2 regions of the Citricoccus sp. NPDC055426 genome follow, and region 1 is predicted to be linked to the other one. Evidence: riboswitches for the same ligand, from Rfam matches in the RefSeq annotation. Region 1 holds a riboswitch; the other holds the start of a gene.
What was found. Region 1 has a riboswitch for thiamine pyrophosphate ahead of AB0K08_RS07610 (bifunctional hydroxymethylpyrimidine kinase/phosphomethylpyrimidine kinase). Riboswitches for the same ligand answer to the same signal wherever they lie in the genome.
Positions count from the first base shown of each region.

Region 2: it holds a riboswitch for thiamine pyrophosphate, as region 1 does, so the genes downstream of both, AB0K08_RS02790 (ECF transporter S component) here and AB0K08_RS07610 (bifunctional hydroxymethylpyrimidine kinase/phosphomethylpyrimidine kinase) in region 1, are expected to answer to the same signal.

Region 1 covers NZ_JBFARZ010000003.1:391,909-396,494, reverse strand. The annotation lists gene AB0K08_RS07615 (DUF6454 family protein) at 1-966, shown strand, start outside; TPP riboswitch at 1,147-1,240, shown strand; gene AB0K08_RS07610 (bifunctional hydroxymethylpyrimidine kinase/phosphomethylpyrimidine kinase) at 1,231-2,943, shown strand; gene AB0K08_RS07605 (MFS transporter) at 2,940-4,385, shown strand; gene thiM (hydroxyethylthiazole kinase) at 4,382-4,586, shown strand, end outside.
Region 2 covers NZ_JBFARZ010000001.1:608,208-612,793, reverse strand. The annotation lists gene AB0K08_RS02800 (energy-coupling factor transporter transmembrane component T) at 1-241, opposite strand, end outside; gene AB0K08_RS02795 (ABC transporter ATP-binding protein) at 238-1,896, opposite strand; gene AB0K08_RS02790 (ECF transporter S component) at 1,900-2,541, opposite strand; TPP riboswitch at 2,633-2,738, opposite strand; gene AB0K08_RS02785 (DUF4235 domain-containing protein) at 2,831-3,112, shown strand; gene mnhG (monovalent cation/H(+) antiporter subunit G) at 3,188-3,634, opposite strand; gene AB0K08_RS02775 (monovalent cation/H+ antiporter complex subunit F) at 3,627-3,914, opposite strand; gene AB0K08_RS02770 (Na+/H+ antiporter subunit E) at 3,911-4,519, opposite strand; gene AB0K08_RS02765 (Na+/H+ antiporter subunit D) at 4,516-4,586, opposite strand, start outside.

The sequences.
Region 1 (4,586 bases):
GCCCTGACCGGGTCGATCGCTGGCGTTTCTGCACCCGCCGCCCAACCGGCGAAGGAGGCGCCCGGCGTCGAGGCCCAGCAGCGGACCGGAGGGAACCAGAAGCTGACCCCGGAAGCGGAGCTGTTCCAGGCCACCACCCGGTCCACTGCGTGGGAGCTGGTGGAGAAGCTGTCCCTGGACTTCGAGACCTACCACCCGCAGGGCATGACCGTGGTGGGGGAGCGGATCTACCTCTCCAGCGTGGAGATCATCGAACCCACGGTGAAGTACGAGGAGCCGGTCGACGGCATGGACCGGACGGCCGGCGTCGGGAAGGGGCACGTCTTCGTACTGACCCGTGAGGGCGAGCTGATCAAGGACATCGAGCTGGGGGAGGGGGACGTGTACCACCCGGGCGGCGTGGACTTCGATGGCGAGAAGCTCTGGGTCCCGGTGGCCGAGTACCGTCCGGACAGCGCCTCGATCGTTTACACCATCGACCCCGAGACCCTTGAGGTCACCGAGCAGTTCCGGCACGACGACCACATCGGCGGCGTGGTCCGCGATCAGCAGACCGGCCAGATCCACGGGGTCAGCTGGGGCTCGCGCGACTTCTTCGCCTGGAACCAGCACGGGAAGCTCAAGGACGAGACCCTGAACCCGAGCCACTTCTTCGACTACCAGGACTGCGACTACTCCGGCGGCCGGACCCAGCTCTGTTACGGCATCACGAACCTCAGCAACGACGCCGGCCAGTCATTCGAGCTCGGCGGCATCGCCCTGACCGACCTGCGCACCCACGAGATCCTCCACGAGGTGCCCGTCCCCATGGTCTCCACGGCCGGCCACACGATCACCCGCAACCCAGCCGCACTCGAGGCCGAAGGCGATGTCCTGCGGCTCTTCGCCGCCCCGGACGACGGCGAAGAGGTCGCCGGGACCGAGCTGTTTGTCTACGAGGCGGCGCCCCTGAGTCTCTGGCCTTGAACGCCCGGCCCCGGCACCCACGGTGCCGGGGCCGTTCTCGCCTCCGGCAGGTGCGAGCTTCTGACCGCCCGTCTGGCCCGTAATGACGAGCCCGTGGCCGGCAGGAGGAAGGCAAGGTGACCCGCTGTTCGATGGCGACATGGCAGGAAGCGTTGCACTTGGTGACCTGCCCTACACTGGCCCGTGGACACGGGGTGCGCCGGCTGGCGCTGAGATAACACCCGTGGAACCTGATCTAGCTCGTACTAGCGAAGGGATGTCCGCGTGACTTCTTCTTGCCCTACCCAGCATTCCTCTGTTCCCCGCGTGCTCTCGATCGCCGGGACCGATCCGAGCGGAGGTGCCGGCACCGCCGCGGACCTCAAGTCGATCACGGCGGCCGGCGGCTACGGCATGAGCGTGGTGACCACCCTCGTCGCCCAGAACACCCACGGCGTGCGGGACCTCCACGTCCCACCCACCGACTTCCTCACCGCACAACTCAACGCCGTCAGCGATGACGTCACCCTGGATGCCGTGAAGACCGGCATGCTCGGCACCGTGGACATCATCGCCACCGTCACCGCCTGGCTGGACGAGAACCCACCGAACTTCCTCGTGGTGGACCCCGTCATGGTCGCCACCAGCGGGCACCGCCTCCTGCAGCCCGAGGCCGAGCAGGCCATGGTCTCCTTCTGCCGCCGCGCCACCGTGGTCACCCCGAACATCGATGAGCTTGCCGTCCTCACCGGCCAGCCCCGCGCGGCCACCGAGGACCAGGCCCTCGAGCAGGCCGCCGCCTGGTCGGCCGAGACCGGCGTGGCCGTCGTAGTCAAGACCGGCCACCTGGACGGCACCCGGGTCACCAACACTTGGGTCGGCCCGGACGGCACCCGTATCCCTGCGCCCTCCACCCGCGTGGACACCACCAGCACCCACGGGACCGGCTGCTCCCTGTCCTCCGCCCTGGCCACCCGCCTCGGCCGCGGGGACACCCCGGAGGCCGCCTTGACCTGGGCCACCGGGTGGCTGCACGAGGCCATTCTCCACGGTGCCGCCCTGCAGGTCGGCTCCGGGCACGGGCCTGTGGACCACGCCCACCGGTCCCGCCGGTTGCAGGCCGCCGGCTCGGCCAACCCCTGGTTGAGGCACGACGCCGTCCCCGCAGTTCTCGAGGCACCGCAGGACCTGGGTGCCCCGAGGGATCCCCGGGCCCAACGGAACCGGACGCTCATGACCGAGGCGCCGGCCGCCGTCGCGCAGGCCGTGGCTGCCACCGTTGCGCCCGCCGGCCCCTGGACCGCCGCGCTGTGGGAGGCCGGCGCGGAGACCACGGCTGCCATCGGCGCCTCGGCCTTCGTCCGCGCCCTGGTGGACGGCAGCCTGTCCGAGGCCGACTTCACGTTCTACCTGGCCCAGGACGCGCTCTACCTGAACCGCTACGCCCGCTCCCTGGCCGCCCTCGCCGCGCGCTCCTCCAGCACCGAGTCGCAACTGTTCTGGTCCCAGGCCTCCACCGGCGCCATCACCGAGGAGGCCGAACTGCATAGGTCGTGGATGGCCACTCGGCCCGAGGCCGCCCGCACCGCCGCCAGCCCGGTGACCAGCGTCTACACCGACTTCCTGCTCGCCACCACGCTTGGCGAGGACCGGGCCGTGGGGGCGGCTGCGGTGCTGCCGTGTTTCTGGCTCTACGCACAAGTAGGCGGCGGGATCCCGGACATCCCGGCGGGCCATCCCTATGCCGCCTGGCTGGACACCTACCGGGACCCCGGCTTCGTCACCGCGGTGCAGGGCGCCCTGGAGCAGGTGGAGCTCGAACTCGCCGACGCCAGTCCATCCGTGCGGGCCGCCGCAGCGCGGGCCTACTTGACCGCCTGTCGGCACGAGCTCGAGTTCTTCGAACAGGCCACGCGGCTCGAGCCGGAGGCGCCAACACCGGCACAGGCCTCACAGCACGCAGCCTCCGTGGCGGCCCTGGCCGGAGCAACCCGATGACCGCCGCCGCCCAGGGACTCTCAAACGGCCTCACCCCACAACGGTCCCCACAACATCCCCCGCAGCAGTCCGGCGTCGCGGCAATGCCGCCCGAAGGCAAGGCCGCCCTGCGCGCCGGAGTGGTGGGCAACTGGATCGACAACATCCACGTCTTCCTGCCCGTGACCGCCCTGGCACCGGCCATGCTCGTGCTCGCCGGCCCGGCCGCCACCGCGTCCACGGGGGCGCTGATCATCGTGGCGATGCTCTTCGGCCGGCCGGTCGGCGGGATCGTGTTCGGGCGGATCTCCGACCGTCTGGGGCGCACCCGCACCACCCGCATCGCGATCGCCGGGACCGCCGTCTGCGCGCTGGCCATCGCCGCCATGCCCACCCACGAGTTGCTCGGTGCCGGGACGGTGGCATTGATCCTGGCGTTGCGGTTCCTCGGCGGCATCTTCGTGGCCGGCGAGTACTCCGCTGCCATCCCGCTGGCCATGGAATGGTCCACCGGGAAGCGCCGCGGTCTCATGAGCGGGCTGATCCTGTCGATGGCCCCGTGGGCGCAGGCCACCATCGCGTTCTCGGTGGCCGGACTGCTCGCGCTGATCGGCCCGGAGCACTACGCCGCCTGGGGCTGGCGCCTGCTGTTCGTCCTCGGTGCGGCCCTCTCCCTCGGCATGTTCGTGTACTACCGTCGCCAGGTGGCCGACGCCCCCGTGTTCCACCGCTCCCGGGACGCCGCAGCCAACTCCTCCGCCGCCCCCAACGCGACCAGCACCTCCGGCGAGCCGGCCGCGGCAGGCGGGCGGCCGGCGTCGGGCCTGGGATCGCTGCTCACCGGCCGGTGGGCGAAGGCCTTCTGGCAGGTCTTCCTGCTCATGACCGGGCTCTGGCTACTGACCTACAGCACGGTGCTGCTGCTGACCGAGCGCCTGAGCACGGACTCGGCGCTGGATCCGGCGGCCGTCCCGGTGGTCATCGGCCTGGCCTCGGTGGCCCAGGCGATCGTGATGGCCGTGGCCGGTCACCTCTCCACGTTCACCGGCCGGCGCCGGCTGTTCGTGCTTTGGGGCCTGGTGGCGGCCCTGGCCGGGCCGGTGGTGTGGTGGCTCGCCGTCACCACCTCCGCCTTCCTGCTGGCCGCCGTGTTCGCCGCGGTGCTGCAGGTCATCACGGTCTCCGCCTACGGGCCGGTGTCGGCCTACCTCTCCGAGCGCTTCCCCACCGAGGTCCGCTCCACCGGCTACGGCATGGGCTACAGCCTGTCCCTGGTGGTGCCGGCGCTCTACCCGTTCTACCTGCCGTTGATCGAACCGGCGCTGGGCCGTCACGGCTCGGTCATGGTGCTCGTCGGCCTCGGGGGGCTGCTGCTGGCCCTCGGCGGCGCGCTCGGGCCCCGGCTCGCCCCGAGGGACCTGGTGGATGATCTGGACGCCGTGGCCGCGGGGGTGGTCCGGTGACCGGCCCGGCACCCGGGCGCGCGCAGAGCGATCCGGACCTGGCCGCCGTCGCGCCGGTGATCCGTGCGGCGCGCGAGCGTGCGCCGTTGGTGCACTGCCTCACCGCCACCGTCTCCATGGGGATCGTGGCGGACGGGCTGCTCGCCGCCGGCGCCCGCCCCATGATGACCGAGACCCTGGCCGAGGCCCCCGTGGTGACCA
Region 2 (4,586 bases), on a different contig from region 1:
CCACGCGGATCCCGGACGCCGGCAGCAGCGCCAGGGCGGCGGCCAGCACGATCCCGGAGGAGACCCAGTCCATGGTGGCCACGAGCACCGCGGTCACGGGCAGCAGCGCCACGAGTTTGGCCAGCGGGTTGGCCCTCTCGAACGCGGAGACCGCGACCGGCCGGGACGGCGCCCCCGCCTCGCTTTGAGGGCAATCCTCACCGGTGTGGATTGCCCTGAAGGCGCTAGAGGGCTCGCTCATGCGGCGGCCTCCAAGGTGAGCGTGCGGGCCTGAAGCGCGGCGGCGAAGTCCGCATCGTGCGTCACGGCGACCACCGAGCGGCCCTCCGCCACGATCCCGCGGAGCAGGCCCACGAGCACGGCCCACGTGGTCGCGTCCTGGCCGAAGGTCGGCTCGTCGAGGAACACCACCTCCGGCCCGGCCGCCAGCACCGTGGCCACGGACAGCCGCCGCTTCTCCCCGCCCGAGAGCGTGAAGGGGTTGACCTCGGCCAGCTCGGTGAGCCGCAGGGCCACCAGCAGGGCCTCGGCCCGCCCGGCGGCCTCCTCGTCCGAGAAGAGCCGCCGCCCGGTCCCCGGGTCACGCGCGTGGCGCGGCCCGAACAGCAGCTCGTCCCGGACGGTGGTCGCCACGAACTGGTGCTCGGGTTCCTGGAACACGGTGCCGATCCGGCTCACCAGGTCGGCGGCCTTCCACCGGTACGGGTCCTCGGGCAGCCGCGTCCCCTGCTCGCCCTTGAGCGCCGGTCCGGCGGTGAGTGTGCCGGCGTGCGCCGGGATCAGGCCGGCCAGGGTCAGCAGCAGCGTGGACTTCCCGCTGCCGTTGGCCCCGGTCACGACGACGGCCTCGCCGGCCTCAAGGGTCAGGTCCAGGTCCCGCTGGGCCGGTTCCGGTGCGGCACCGAAGCGGCGGCGCCACCCGGGCTTCACCGGCTCCCTGGAGACGGACAGTCCACCCGCCCTCAGCAGCAGGCGCGCCGGCAGCGGATCCGGACCGGCCGCCGTCGTGCCCTCCTGCCCCCGCCCATCTTGCAACTGGAGGTCAGAAGCGGCCCGGTCCGCGGCCGAAACAGCCTCAGATTGGGCCGGATTCGACCTCCAGTTGTGCGGGGTGGGGGCGGGAACCGGGACGTGGCCGGGGACCCAGAGGCCGGCGGCGGCCAGTTCCTGGCGCACCGACCCGGGCCCCGGGGACAGCAGCCGGCCCGGGGTGCCGTCGTGGCTGATGCCGCCACCGGGCTCCAGCACGAGCAGGCGGTCCACGTGCTCGGCCCAGACCGCGAGCCGGTGCTCCACCACCACGAGGGTGGCGCCGGTGCGCCGCACCACGGCGAGCACGGCGTCGCGCACCTCCAGCACCCCGGCAGGGTCCAGGTTGGCCGTGGGCTCATCGAGCAGGATCAGCGGCGGCCGCATGGCCAGGATCCCGGCCAGGGCCAGGCGCTGCTTCTGCCCGCCGGACAACTTCGAGGTGTCTCGCGACAGCGCGATCCCCTGGGCCTCCCCCAGCCCCACCGCCTCCAGCGCGTCCCGGACCCGGTCCCAGATCTGCTCCCGCGGGACCTGCAGGTTCTCGGCGCCGAAGGCGGCGTCGTCCCCCACCCGGGACAGGATGACCTGCGTCTCGGGGTCCTGCTGCACCAGCCCGGCATGGCCGCGCAGCTGCCCCGCGGGGGCCCCGTCCACCAGCAGCCGGCCGGTCTCCTCCGACTCGTCGGCGGGATCCAGCACCCCGGCCAGGGCGTACAGCAGGGTGGACTTGCCGGCGCCGGAGGGACCGGCCAGCAGCACCTTCTGACCGGCGGGGACCGTCAGGTCCAGGCCGGCGACGGCGGCCGCGGGCCGGCCGGCGTGACGCCAGCCCCAGCCCTCGGCCTCCAGTAGTGCTCCCGGCATGGATCAGACCACCGGCTCCTGGTGGGCCCGGCGGGACGGCAGGGCGGACAGGGCCCCGGTGGCGGCGAGCCCGCGGGTGGCCAGCCAGGAGAGCAGCCCGGCGATCACGATGCCGGAGACCCCCACGAGGGCCACGTAGATGTACTTCCACTCCAGCGTGTACTCGGGGAACCAGTTGAAGATGAAGGCGTCGTTGATGCCGCCGAAGATCCCGGTCGCCAGTCCGGCCAGCAGGGCCACGGGCAGCGTGAAGCGGCGGTACAGGAAGGCCAGCAGGATCAGCTCCGCGCCCAGGCCCTGGATCAGCCCGGAGGCCAGCACGGTGAGCCCGAACTGGGAGCCCAGCAGCCCCGAGACGGTGGCGGCCACGAGCTCGGTGAACAGCGCCGCGCCGGGGCGGCGGATGATGAGGCCGCCCAGGACGGCCGGGAACAGCCACATCCCCGCCACGAGGGCGGAGGAGGGCGGGAAGGCCGCGAAGGCGGGGCTCAGCCCGGCATAGGCCAGGTTCCAGGCCCAGAAGATCACCCCGGAGGCCACCGCGATGACGGCCGCCACCACGATGTCCACCACCCGCCAGGAACGGCGCGGCTGCTGGGGGTTCTTGGTGTTCGATGCTGCTGATTCGGTCTGTACAGAGACCATGGTTGTCCTCCTCAAGGATCCAAGGAGGGGGATGAAACGGTACTCCACGAGGACCCGGCGGCCGGGTCTCGGTGGACGGTGTCCTGACGTTTCATCAGAGAACTCGACTTCCTTCGCCGGTGTTAGCCGGAGCAGGTTCGAGGGTCTGCGCGTCCGCGCACTCTCAGCACCGGTGCGGTGCTCCCCTGTCGTTCACAGTGTCCGTCCATCATAGGCCACAGCGGCGGGGGGCGAGCCGTTAGGCTGACACCGACCACCGACATCGTCCTGGAGTTCTGGAGGAACCGACGTGAACAACCTCGTGGAAAAGCTCATCGCTACCGGCATCACCATCGGCGGAGGAATCGTCGGCGCCAAGCTCGTGGAGTTCGGCTGGAAGGCGGTCACCGGCCATGACGCCCCGAAGGACCTGGACGACACCGAGGAGAACCTCGTCAGCGCCATCTCCTTCGCGGTGATCTCGGCCGGCATCTCGGCCATCATCCGGGTGACCTCCAAGCGCGGCGCCAACTCGGCCGTCAAGCGCCTGCAGGCCCGTTCCGCCTCCAAGGCAGGTGCCGGCGAGGTCTGAGTCGAGACCTGCGTCGGGGCCTGAGCCGAGGCCGGGGAGGGGCCCGACGCCGGCCGGTACCTCACCCGGCGGGCATCAGTCCCGCCCGTGGTCGTCGCTCGGGTCCTCCTGCGGCACGGTCCGCTGGTCCGGCACCGAGGCGGCCGGCCGGCCGGCGTCGTCATGGCTGGCGACCACGTGGGCCAGCTCGTCCACATAGAGGTATTCGGCCTTGAGGTGCTTGGTGCGGTAGCCGGCCCGGCCCACCAGGTGCGCCGAGACCGGAGCCGTGAGCATCTGCATCACCCAGGCCAGCAGCAGCACCGGGACCCAGACCCAGGCCCGCCCGGCGAACGCCATCGCCATCAGCAGCAGCAGCAGTCCCAGCACCTGCGGCTTCGTGCCCGCGTGCATCCGGGAGAGCTGGTCCGGGAAGCGGAGCAGGCCGATCCCGGCCACGGTGGACATCAGGGCGCCGAGCACCAGCAGCACGGCGGCGACTCCGTCCAGGATCGACTCCGGGGATGTACCGGTCTCAAGCATGTTCGCTCGGCTCCTTCTTCGACTCGGCCACGAACCGGGACAGCGTCACTGAGCCCACGAAGCCGATCACGGAGGCCACCACCACGAACACGATGTTGTCCGTGTGGTGGTGCACGGCCATGTCCACGCACAGTGCGGAGGAGATGACGATCAGCAGCACGTCCGTGGCGATGGCCCGGTCCAGGATCGAGGGCCCCCTCACGATCCGGTAGATCGCGGCCAGCGCCCCCACCCCCAGCAGGACGATGCAGACGATTCCCGCCCCTTCCAACAGGCTCATGAGCGCCCCCTCCCGCCGCGCGACCGGGTCGTCTCGTCCTGGCGGACCAGCTCCAGGTCCGCCTTGGTGCCGATGGCCCGGACGATGGCGGCCTCGGTCCGCAGGGCCTCGTCGCGGAAGGCCTCCACCGCCTCGGCGTCCTTCACGTTGAGGCAGTGCAGGAACAGGGTGGAGCTGGGCCGGTCCACGTCGATCACGAGGGAGCCGGGCACCAGCGCGAGCGCGTGGCCCGTCAGGGTGACGACCAGGTCGTCATGGCTGCGCAGCGGCACGGCCACCACGGAGTTCACGATCCGGGGGCCCTTCACGATCGCGTCCCGGGCCACGGAGACCGAGGCGGTCACCACATGCCACAGGAACCGGCCCGTGAACACGAGGGCGTACCAGGGGTTGAAGCGGTCTGCGAAGTTCACCCGCGGCAGGCGGTAGAACCACAGGATCGCCGTGGAGAACAGGGCGCCGGCCAGCAGCACACCGGGCGAGAAGTCCTGCCACAGGGCGCCCCAGGTGAGGCTCAGCCCGATCAGGATGGGCCATTGGCTCCAGAAGGAGCGCGGGCTGTCCGAGCTGTCCCGGACGGCCTGGCCGGTCGGTTCCGTGCTCATGACTGTCCCCCTCCCGTGGACGCGGCCCCCGGGGCCACGGCCCCCTCACGGGGCCTCGATCCGGTGT